DNA from 3 places in the Staphylococcus sp. GW823-FHT05F06 genome. Region 1 is predicted to be linked to each of the others. Evidence: predicted binding sites of a transcription regulator. Region 1 holds the regulator's gene; each other region holds the start of a gene.

Region 1 (4,262 bases):
TAGTTTGTAACTGGATATCCATTTTCTGCAGCCCAATTAGGTAATGCTTCGGTAGCCTGGGTGCAATCGAAATCGATTTTCAATTCATCCCCTTGATTTAATTCATTCATTTTCTTTTGTGCTTCTATTAAAGGAAATGGACAAACCATCCCTACTGTTCCTAATTCGTATACCATTGATATACCTCCTCATTCATTTTATCTAATGTCACATTAGAATAACCAATCTTAGCTTTGAGATACTTGTTGTAACTTTTTCATAGGTTTTACAAAAATAAAATAACTCATAAACCAAACACCAATAATCATAGAGGCTAAAGCAATCCATCCTTGCCAACTCATTGTAGCTGTTTCTACTAAACCATTACCGATAGAGCAACCACCTGCAACTGAAGCACCAAATCCCATAAATATGCCACCAAGCGCACTATTGCGAATTGTCTTAATATCTGGCAATCTCCATCTAAACTCTTTAGACCCTTTTGCAGCTATATAAGAACCTATGAATATACCTAGTACCAAAAGCACACCCCAATCAATAAATTTTAAATCTCCTGAAATAAGATAATTTACAAGATTTGCAGAAGGTGTTGTTATACCTAAGCCACCCATTCTCCCAGTAGATTCACTCATAGGCCAAGCAAGTAGAGCAATAAAACCTATTGCAATGCCAGCAACAAATGGATGATATCTTTTTTCAAATAGGTAATGTCTAATACCACTATATTTTTGTTTAAGTTGGGGCACCATTATTTTAGGTTTTCGAATTGTTTTCACAACTAAAAATATTGTAATTACAGTTAATAACATGACGAGAATCCATTGTGGTATACCTGTTGTACTCGTCATACTTGTGCTGACTTGCGTCGGTTTATTTATTTGATTCATTATTGGAAGAAGTACCCCAGTTTTAGTTACGGCTGAAGTCAATGCATAAAATATTAATGCCACCCAACTTCCAATTAACCCTTCACCAGCCCTATACCAAGTTCCTGTCGCGCATCCTCCAGCTAATACTATCCCTATTCCAAAAACGAAGGATCCCAAAATAGTTCCTATAACTGGAAATGTTTCTGTTGGAACCTCTATAATATTTAAGTTCTTTAGAATAAGTAAACCAATACTTTGGACAGTAATAGCAATAAGCAATGCATAAAACATTTTGTTACTCTTTTGAACGTACATATCTCTAAATCCACCAGCTAAACAAAATCTTGTTCTCTGCATTACAAATCCTAGCAATATGCCAACGACTAATCCGCTTATAATTGTCCACACCATTTTATCACCTTTTCCGATATAAATACTAAGGTATTATAGTAGAAAGGACTATATTTTGCAAATTCTTAATTTTATTTCTTATGTTTTAATATAAATATTTTGTGAGTTTGTTTAAGTTACTCTTAGATAAGTTACTAAATTTATACCACTCCTGATCAGAATAATAAATAAACAATTTATTTCCTAATAACCCTTTCGATATTCTATACCGCACAATGCTAGAGAGTTCGAATTGAATATTGAATGGATTATTGTTTTGACTATATGCCTTAAACTCCAACTTATTTTCATGTATTAACAATATACCGGGAACTGTCATTATTCTGGGAATATGTGATTTGAAATTACAATTTATTTCTTGAGTCATTTGTTTCAATCTCCCATTACAATAAATTTCAACTTACAATTTTTGTTAAAAAGTTTCGTATTTATAATCTATTGTAACTGTTTAATTAAAAAAAAGCACTCTCACTTGAGAGTACTATGTTAAAGTGATTTTTATTAATTATTTACTATAATTTTTCATGAAGAACAATAATGATTGTAACTCTATACCAAAATCAATATGATGTACTTGAACATCTTGAGGTGTTTTAATTCGACGTGGCGTAAAGTTTAGTATACCTTTAACACCGGCTTTAACAAGTTCATCAGCTACTTGTTGTGCCACATTATCTGGTGTTGTTAAAATGACTACATCAATAACTTCTGATTCTAATGTCGCTTTGATATCATCGCTATGTTTTACCACAACGTCACCGATATTCTCACCTATAATATCTGGTCTAATATCAAAAGCTTCAGTAATTGTCATCTCATCATGTATTGAAAAGTTATATGTAAGTAATGCACGCCCTAAATTACCGATACCTATAATGGCAATTTTAATTTGATCGCTCTCACTTAATTCTGATTTAAAGAATTCAAGCATACTATCTATATTATATCCATATCCTTTTTTTCCTAATTCACCAAAGTATGAAAAGTCTCTTCTTATTGTAGCTGAATCAATTTGTAGTGCTTCACTTATTGTTTTAGAATTAACACGATCTATACCTTTACCTTTCAAAATACTGACAAATCGGTAATATAAAGGTAGACGTTTTAACGTAGCGCGAGGAATTTTAAAATCATCTGGCATATATCTAACCCCCTTTTTCGCGTATATTATGCATGTATCATTAAAATCAGTAAATGAGTTAAAACATATGTTGAATGTCATCTCATAATACAAATAATTGTATACAACGAATACTTAAACATTATACATTATTAATTTTTAAAAATAAATATCCTAGTTTCATGTGTTCTATGAATACTGTAGAATAGAAGTAATTGAGTTTAACATCATTTCAAGATAACGTACGCAATTTATTTTTCTATTTAAAATTCGATAATATAGAATTAACAAAAATTTAAATATTCAAAAACAAATACTTTATATATAGTTTAAACCTATTTCAAATACATAGAAAGGTGAGAATCGAATGATACTTTTACAACTTAATGACATCTCCAAATCGTTCGATGGTGAAGATATCTTCACAGATGTTAATTTTGAGGTGAAAACTGGCGAAAGAATCGGCGTAGTAGGTCGTAATGGAGCTGGTAAATCGACATTAATGAAAATCATAGCAGGTGTGGAAAATTACGATAGTGGTCAAATATCAAAAATCAAAAATTTAACAATGAGTTATTTAACTCAGCAAATGACTCTCAATTCAGAAGCTACTGTCTTTGAAGAAATGTCTAAGCCTTTTGAACATATAAAGAAAATTGAAAATTTAATTAAGGATGAAACCGATTGGCTTGCACGAAATGGACAAGATTATGAGTCCGATGAATATCAATCACATATTGAAAAATATGAAACTTTAACGAATCGTTATGAGCAATTAGATGGTTATCAATATGAAAGTAAAATTAAAACAGTCCTGCACGGGCTTAACTTTACAGAAAGCGATTTCAACAAGCCTATTAATGATTTTAGTGGTGGTCAAAAAACACGTCTTTCTCTTGCTCAAATGTTACTTAAAGAACCCGATTTACTCCTTCTTGATGAACCAACTAACCATCTAGACATGGAAACAACCAAGTGGTTAGAGGATTACTTAAAGTACTTTAAAGGAGCAATTGTGATTATCAGTCATGATAGATATTTTTTAGATAAAATTGTAACTCAAGTTTATGATGTTGCTCTAGGAAATGTAAAACACTATGTAGGAAACTATGAGCAATTTATAAAGCAACGTAATCAGTATTACGAAAAACGCATGCAAGAATTTGAAAAGCAACAAGAAGAAATCAAGCGTTTAGAAACCTTTGTAGAAAAAAATATTACTCGTGCATCTACAAGCGGCATGGCTAAGAGTAGACGTAAAACATTGGAAAAAATGGAACGTATTGATAAACCTATGATAGATGCTAGAAGTGCAAATATACAATTTGGCTTCGACCGTAATACTGGTAATGATGTGATGCACATTCATGATTTAAAAATTGGTTACGACTCACCTATTACACTACCTATAAACCTCGAAGTCTTTAAAGGGGATCATATAGCTATCATTGGTCCAAATGGTGTTGGTAAAACAACATTGATAAAAACAATTGCTGAAAAACAACATAAACTAGGTGGTCAAATTATCTTTGGTGCTAATTTACAAATTGGTTACTATGATCAAAAACAAGCTGAATTTAAATCAAATAAAACCATTCTCGATTATGTTTGGGATCAATATCCACACATGAATGAAAAAGATGTACGTGCAGTATTAGGGCGTTTCTTGTTCGTTCAAGAAGACGTAAAAAAAATTATCAATGACTTATCCGGCGGTGAAAAGGCACGATTACAATTAGCACTTTTAATGTTACAACGTGATAATGTTCTTATCTTAGATGAACCGACTAACCATTTAGATATTGATTCTAAAGAAATGCTTGAACAAGCATTGAAAGATTTTGAAGGCACAATTATTTTTG
Region 2 (4,262 bases), on a different contig from region 1:
GATAGCAATATCGGGAGTTAACGCATAATCTGCTAGTGGATACTTAACGTGTGTCTCGCTATCAGTAATTACTGCAAAAGGTGTCACTTCAGAACCAGTTCCTGATGTCGTTGGTATACATATAAATTTTGCGTTTTTAGGTTTGGTAATTTTATAAGTACGTTTACGAATATCTAAGAACTTTTGTTTTGCCCCAAAAAATGAAGTTTCTGGATGCTCAAAGAACATCCATATTGCTTTGGCTGCATCCATTGCCGAACCGCCACCGAGTGCAATAATAGTATCAGGTTGGAAATTTATAAACATTTCTAACCCCTTATAGACTGTATGAGTTGATGGATTAGGTTCAACTTCGTTAAACACTTTGATTTGTGGTTGGTTTTCTCGGCGTCTCAGCACTTGTTCAACTATATCAGTATAACCAATATTAACCATTCCTGGATCACAAACTATCATTACACGTTCAACATTATCCATCTCTGTCAAATACATAACTGAATTTTCTTCAAAATAAACTTTAGGTGGGAGTTTAAACCATTGCATATTATTACGACGTTTTGCTATTGTTTTAATATTTAATAAGTCTACTGCGCTTACATTATGAGAAATAGAATTTCTACCATGTGAACCACAACCTAACGTGAGTGAAGGAATGAGTTCATTATACATATTTCCAATTCCTCCGACAGCAGAAGGTGTATTTACCAATACACGGCAAGCTTTCATTTTTAGACCGAATTTTTGTTGTAATTGACTATCCTCGGTGTGAATTACAGCAGTGTGACCTAAACCACCAAATTTTAATGTGTCTTCACAAATTTGTAGTGCATGTCCTGTTGATTTTGCAGTTACCATTGCGAGTACAGGTGATAATTTTTCACGTGATAAAGGATAATCTTTTCCAATTCCATCAATTTCTGCGACTAATAATTTTGTTTTTTCTGGAACACTAATTCCTGACAATTTCGCTATATCTACAGCAGATTTACCAACTATATCAGGTTTAACTGCAGTTTTATCTTCATTCATGATGGCATCTTCTAATTGTTGTAGTTCATTTTTATTAACAAAATATGTTTGGTGTAATTTGAATTCTTTAACGACGTCAGTGTATACTTCTTTATCAACAACCATGACTTGTTCAGAAGCACAAATCATACCATTATCAAAAGTTTTAGAACCAATGATATCATTAACAGCACGTTTGATATGAGCAGTTTTTTCAATATAAGTAGGAACATTACCTGGACCGACTCCTAATGCAGGTTTACCTGTCGAATATGCGGACTTTACCATTCCAGAGCCTCCAGTCGCTAGAACTAAAGCAATATCTTTATGATTCATTAATTGTTTAGTTGCCACAATTGATGGCACTTCTATCCATTGAATACAATCTTTAGGAGCACCTGCTTTTGTTGCAGCTTCTAAAATGACTTTAGCAGCATATTTTGATGATTGTTGTGCACTTGGATGAAATGCGAAAATAATTGGATTACCTGTTTTAATAGCAATCATTGCTTTGAAAATAGTTGTAGATGTAGGGTTGGTCGTTGGTGTCACTCCACAAATAACGCCTATAGGTTCAGCTACATACGTTAATCCTTTTTGTTTATCTTCACCTATGATACCTACTGTTTTATTGTCTTTGATTGAATTCCATATGTACTCTGAGGCATATAAATTTTTGATAGCTTTGTCTTCATAAATACCTCTACCTGTTTCGTCGTAAGCTAGTTTAGCTAAATGCATATGCTGATCAACAGCAGCCATGCTCATCTGATGTACAATGTCATTAATCTCTTGTTGTGATTTTTTAGATAGTTCTTTTAGAGCTTCTTGTCCTTTTTCTGCTAATGAATCAATCATTTGTGTGACTTCATCTTTGTTTGATTCATATGTATTTTTTTTAGTTACAGATAACATATACAACCACTCCTTAGATATTGTGAAATAATTCACAAACATTATAGTACAGCTCTTTCCAAATTAAAAGAAAATACAGACTATTAAAGAGTCAATTGTGATGTTTATATGAACACGTTGTTAACCTATATATGTAGTCGGGGTTGAGGTGTAAGACTTGATGCAATGGGAACAAAACGTATTTGGTAGTTAAAAAAATCAATTTTTAAAAGAAGTAAATTTTAAAAAAATTATTGTAAGTATTCTTACTAAAAATAATGAGGGGTGTTGTAATGAAATTATCGTCTCACACGACTAACGATGTTATCAATTTATAAAATAAAAAACTGAGACAATCATTTATGTCTCAGTAGCTCATGCTTTAAAAATAAATTGATAAAGAATAAGTGAAATTTATATTAATTATTTTGTTCAGTTGCAGTAAGAAGTTGTATCGCTTTGGGTAATACTTGAATCTCAATTGGTGTTTCTAAATTTATTTCGCCGTCAATATCCACTTTCATACTAGGGTTTGTTGAGAGTGTGATGTGCTTACCTGATATGTGATCAATACCTTGTGTGATTTCGTTCCAATTCATACTATCACGTTTTTTTAATATATCATTCAATATATTTAGTGTTTGATCATTAAATACAAATGTGTTTGCTCTTCCATCTTGTGGCGATAAGTCGGTTAGCGGAATTTGTCCACCACCTATATTGGGACCGTTTGCTATTAACATCATCGAAGTATTGCCTTCTTTTGTTTCACCATCAACAGTCAAGGAGAAATCAAATTTAACAGGATTTAATAACGTTTTAACGGTTGATCTAATATAGCTGAATTTACCGAATATATCTTTAGAACCATCTTGAACATTCTCTGCATTTTGTACTATTAAGCCAAGTCCAACGAAATTAAGTACATATAAGTCGTTCACTTTTAACACATCATATGATTCAGCATGTGATGTTAATAATTGCTCACTAGCTGTTTTAAAATTAGGGTGCAGTTGAAGTGTTTTTGTAAAATCGTTAAAGGTACCACCTGGTATTACACCGATTGGTAAATTTAACTGATACTGCATAACGCCATTTACTAGTTCATTAAGTGTACCATCTCCACCTAAAATAAATAAAACGTCTACATCAGAGCTATAATTTTCATTTTTAATAGATTTACAATATTTAATAATATCGCCTTTATTTTCACTGAGTTGAAGAGAGAGGTGTTTACACATTGAACTAAGAGATTTTGCAACTTCTCCTATGCCATTATGTATATCTTTCAAACCGCTATGTTCATGATAGAAAAGAACACCATGGTTATACGGTTGTTTCATAAATATATACCTACTTTCGATAAATAGTTTGTGTAATTAGATTGTTTGAACTTTCCTTTATGTTTGATTTACATTATAAATTAAAATTTATGGTATTGAAACTTAAGTGTTCTATAAAGATAGATGTTCCAAATAAAATAACATAAATTTAAGAGTAAGAATATTAAGTTGGTAAAAATTTGTGTAGACATATAATATTATTTTTAATATCATTTTGGGATGCTATAATGTTGCGCAACGATGCTGTCTGAATTCAGTACCTGGAATTTTTTTACAATATCATTCACATATTGTGACATATCATGTGTGGAGATAATTACTGAAGTTTCCATTGGTAGAGTATGTTTAGTCATATGATAATTTTTATACATAAGACACCCCGTTAATTTAGTTTATTGGTATTTATTAAATTATACGAAAGGGCCTTATTTTTTAAGTATTTCAATGTAAAATTACATATAAACACAAAGTATTTTGACGAGATTCTTGAGGGAACAGGACAAGTTGAAGACTATAGGCTGAAGTTGTCCGCTAAGAAACCAAGCCAACAATACAAAGTATTATAAATAAAAAGCCAGTAAATGAATTTATAAAAAACTCATTTACTGGCTATTTTTCTAGGATTTATATTGTATCCACATTTTAGTGTAATGATTAACGAATACCTTTCATTGCTTTAGAAATCTTAGGAATAAACGCTAATATAATTAACGTAATCACGGTTGCAACAACACCTAAGAAGATAAAGTAATTGGTTTGACCAAGTGGTTTAATTAATTTAACTAATGTACCGTTAATGGCCTGAGCTGAAGCGTTAGTTAATAACCAAAGGCTCATCATTTGTGCGTTAAATGCCTTAGGTGCTAATTTAACTGCTGCACTACTACCAGTTGGAGAGAGACAAAGCTCACCAATAACACAGATAACGTATGAAAGAATAACCCAGTTAACTGAGAATTGTGTATCCCCATAAATATGACCGATTGCTCCCATAAGTATGTAGGATGCGCCTGCTAA
Region 3 (4,262 bases), on a different contig from region 1:
GATTGAAAGGCAAGAAAAAATGTATCAACAAAAAATGTTACATCGTTCAATTCAAGCACAAGAAAATGAACGAAAGCGTATTTCTAGAGAATTACATGATAGTGTAATACAGGATATGCTCAATATAGATGTTGAACTAAGGCTTTTGAAGTATAAGCACAGGGATAAGGTGTTAGCTGAAACATCTCAACGTATAGAAGGCTTATTATCACAGCTTATTGATGATATTAGAAATATGTCTGTTGAATTAAGACCTTCTTCTCTCGACGATTTAGGCATTGAAGCAGCTTTTAAATCATATTTTAAACAGTTTGAAGAAAATTATGGTATGCATATTAAATATGATTCGAACATTAAAGGCATGCGTTTTGATAATGAAATTGAAACAGTTGTGTATCGTGTAGTTCAAGAGGGTGTATTTAATGCTCTAAAATATGCTGAGGTTAATGAAATTGAGGTAAGTACGCATAGTGATGGCAAGCAGCTTGTAGCAGAGGTTGTGGATCGAGGTAAAGGGTTTAGTTTAGATCATCACCCTAAAGGCTCTGGACTTGGATTGTACGGAATGAGAGAACGTGCAGAATTAGTTAACGGTCATGTTAATATAGAGACACATATTAATAGAGGTACTATAATTACATTAGATATACCGATTTAAGTTGATGATGTAAGTTGGGGGAATTGAAGTGAAAATAGTTATAGCGGATGACCATGCAGTTGTTAGGACAGGATTTTCAATGATATTAAATTATCAAGAAGATATGGAAGTTGTTGCAACTGCAGCTGACGGGGTTGAAGCTTATCAAAAAGTGTTAGAACATCGACCAGATGTTTTAATTTTAGATTTGAGCATGCCGCCAGGAGAGTCAGGCTTAATCGCAACCAGTAAAATTTCTGAAAGTTTTCCTGATACTAAAATTTTAATACTTACGATGTTTGATGACGAAGAATATTTATTTCATGTGTTAAAAAGTGGTGCTAAAGGATACATTTTAAAAAATTCACCTGATGAGCAATTAATATTGGCCGTACGTACAGTATATCAAGGTGAAACTTATGTTGATATGAAATTGACGACGTCTTTAGTCAATGAGTTTGTCAATCAATCACAAACGGATGAAGTGTCATCATCTTCAGATCCATTTAAAATTTTATCGAAACGAGAGTTAGAAATATTACCTCTTATAGCAAAAGGCTATGGCAATAAAGATATTGCAGAAAAGTTGTTTGTATCGGTGAAAACGGTAGAGGCACATAAAACGCATATTATGACGAAACTAAATTTAAAGAGTAAACCTGAATTAGTTGAATATGCCTTAAAGAAAAAATTATTAGAATTTTAAATGTATATCATGATTGATTATTAGGGCTTACTTAGTCTATGACTAAGTAGTCCTTTTTTTGTACCTTTATATAGGGAAAAATAAAAGTAAAATCAGGGTATGTCCTTATGTTCATATTTTCACAAACATATTAAAATGAATTTGTGATTGGTACTTTGTTTATAATTTTGTTTTATATTATTAATTTTGACCTCTTATTAAGCTCTCACAAAGTACCAATACACCTTATAATTAAATCAGATGAAGGTGAATTAAAATGAACATGAAAAAGGGTGTTTCTCAGCTTACGTTACAGACATTGAGTTTGGTCGCAGGCTTTATGGCATGGAGTATCATTTCTCCATTAATGCCATTTATTTCACAAGATGTTGATATTTCTCCAGGACAAATATCTGTCATTTTAGCTATTCCTGTTATTTTAGGTTCTGTACTACGTGTACCATTTGGGTACTTAACTAACATTGTAGGAGCGAAATGGGTGTTTTTCTGGAGTTTTATTGTACTATTATTTCCAATTTTTCTTTTAGGTCAAGCTCAATCACCCGGTATGCTAATGTTATCAGGATTCTTTCTAGGAATTGGTGGCGCAATTTTTTCAGTAGGTGTTACTTCAGTACCTAAATACTTTTCAAAAGACAAAGTTGGTTTAGCAAATGGTATATATGGTGTAGGTAATATTGGTACTGCAGTTTCATCATTTTGTGCCCCAGTGTTAGCAGGTGCAATTGGCTGGCAAAATACAGTTCGTAGTTATTTAATTATTCTAAGTATATTTGCAATTTTAATGTTTTTTTTAGGAGATAAAAATGAGCCGAAAGTGAAGATTCCTTTGATGGCTCAAGTCAAAGACCTATCTAAGAATTATAAGTTGTATTATTTAAGTTTGTGGTATTTTATTACTTTTGGAGCTTTTGTGGCTTTTGGGATCTTTTTACCGAACTTTCTAGTTGATCATTTTAGTATTGATAAAGTGGATGCAGGTATTCGTTCAGGTATATTTATAGCACTAGCGACGTTCCTGAGACCGGTTGGTGGTGTTATAGGTGATAAATTTAATGCAGTACAAGCGCTTATCATTGACTTCGTGATAATGATTATTGGTGCGCTTATATTAAGCTTATCTAGTCATATTGTTCTGTTTACGATAGGCTGTTTAGCAATTAGTATCTGTGCAGGTATAGGTAATGGTTTAATATTTAAATTAGTACCTTCATACTTTTCTAAAGAAGCAGGTTCAGCGAATGGTATTGTATCCATGATGGGAGGACTAGGCGGTTTCTTCCCACCACTAGTGATTACTTTTGTAACGAGTATCACTGGTTCAAGTCATCTCGCTTTCTTCTTCTTAGCTATATTTGGTGTAATTGCTCTTATTACAATGATTCATTTAAATAAAAAAGAAAAAGCTGTTCGTATATAAATAAAAATTGTGTCCTAAGGTGAGCATTAAAGTGTGTTCAAATTAGGGCACATTTTTGTTTAATATCAAAATAAAATATTCAAAAAATTTTGCTATTTTTCGTTTCATTAGAATGAAATAACTAACAGTCAGTTTTCATACACATACTGAACCAAAGACTATCAATGCATTAGGAAACAATCATCTTTTCAAGACAGTGACAGTCGATAGATCATTTTAAAAAATACGTATATCTTAATGTTTTAACATAATTCCATGTTGTCATATATGTGAATAACTGATTTTACAATCACACCCTCTACTTTCATTAAAATAGCTATACAATTGCTTCTTTCAACCTCCATTATATGAAGGGAAACAAACAACACACATCTTGATAGTCTATTTAAATACCACCTTAATTCACATTTTTAGATGTTAAAATGGATAATTATTAAAATATCTATAATCATTCATTAATGGTCTTTACAATGCTTGTAATTAATAGAGTATAGATAAAGTGATGTAACTTGCAAAAAAGAGGTATTTAGATAAGTTTAGTAGGAATTAGGTGCAAAAAAATATACTGACTGTACGAGAGAATAAGACAAAAGCTTACTTTAGACATACTATTACTATTAAATTGTATCGCTATTGCTAAAGTTGAAAGTTTTGTTGTATTTGTATTTAAAAAGTTTACTTTTGTCTCTAGTCTCTATAAGTATCACTTTTCCACTGTTTTATCAAAATTTTTCGTTACAAAATTTTGCAAGTCTTCAACTAAATTTTGGGTTTCTTCTTGAGTAATATTAAATTCATTAAAAACACTTTGTGAAATATCAGATAGAACATTTTGAATATCCTTGCCACGTTCTGTTAAAGAAATTTGAAGGTTCCGTTCATCTTGTTCTTCACGAGTTCGAATGACATAATTCTTTTTCTCTAATTTTTTTAATAATGGTGTCAGCGTGCCAGAATCCAAGAAGACTCTTTCGCCTAGTTTTTTAATGTTAAGTTTCTCATCATCTTCTATCGCCATTAATACAATATAACCTGTGTATGTAAGACCATACTCTTTTAGGTAATCTGTATATTTTTTGATGATTTCTTTAGAGGAAACATAAAATAAAAAACATAATTGTTTGCTCAAATAACTATTCTCTACATACATTTAATCACTCCTTGTTAAGGTAACAATATTATGAAGCGTATCACTTGTCAAGTATTGATTTCATCACTATAATTCGAATTGTTTTAAATTAAATTTATCAAATATTTGAATGAGTTTAATTTGATAATAAAACAATTTTTTTAAAAATGGAGGAGTGCAAAAATTGACACTTATAAATGATTTTAACGAAGTGCTTAACAGTAGAAAATCAGTAAAGGTATTTGATGAGAATTATAAAATTCCTCGAGAAGAAATGGATGAAATCATTACTAAAGCAACTAAAGCACCATCATCGGTTAATATGCAACCATGGAGAATTGCTGTTGTAGAAAGTGATGAAATGAAAGAA

Evidence for each region. The regulator Rex, encoded in region 1, represses fermentation and respiration genes when NADH is low (regulators of the CRP and FNR family bind a similar motif). The targets are predictions, from matches to a motif close to TTGTGAAATATTTCACAA.
Region 2: adhE (bifunctional acetaldehyde-CoA/alcohol dehydrogenase) is a predicted target of Rex. The motif match lies at 1,944-1,961, and genes of this name have one in related genera.
Region 3: AC1Q7N_RS03955 (nitrate/nitrite transporter) is a predicted target of Rex. The motif match lies at 1,451-1,468, and genes of this name have one in related genera.

Annotation. Positions count from the first base shown of each region.
Region 1 is NZ_JBXAHW010000008.1:89,424-93,685, forward strand. It holds gene AC1Q7N_RS06995 (sulfurtransferase TusA family protein) at 1-176, opposite strand, end outside; gene AC1Q7N_RS07000 (YeeE/YedE family protein) at 228-1,280, opposite strand; gene AC1Q7N_RS07005 (PH domain-containing protein) at 1,366-1,647, opposite strand; gene AC1Q7N_RS07010 (redox-sensing transcriptional repressor Rex) at 1,786-2,421, opposite strand; gene AC1Q7N_RS07015 (ABC-F family ATP-binding cassette domain-containing protein) at 2,768-4,262, shown strand, end outside.
Region 2 is NZ_JBXAHW010000009.1:10,339-14,600, forward strand. It holds gene adhE (bifunctional acetaldehyde-CoA/alcohol dehydrogenase) at 1-1,923, opposite strand, end outside; gene AC1Q7N_RS07135 (diacylglycerol/lipid kinase family protein) at 2,322-3,245, opposite strand; gene AC1Q7N_RS07140 (hypothetical protein) at 3,455-3,616, opposite strand; gene AC1Q7N_RS07145 (peptide MFS transporter) at 3,900-4,262, opposite strand, start outside.
Region 3 is NZ_JBXAHW010000004.1:63,022-67,283, reverse strand. It holds gene AC1Q7N_RS03965 (sensor histidine kinase) at 1-658, shown strand, start outside; gene nreC (nitrate respiration regulation response regulator NreC) at 687-1,343, shown strand; gene AC1Q7N_RS03955 (nitrate/nitrite transporter) at 1,600-2,763, shown strand; gene AC1Q7N_RS03950 (MarR family winged helix-turn-helix transcriptional regulator) at 3,467-3,913, opposite strand; gene AC1Q7N_RS03945 (nitroreductase family protein) at 4,077-4,262, shown strand, end outside.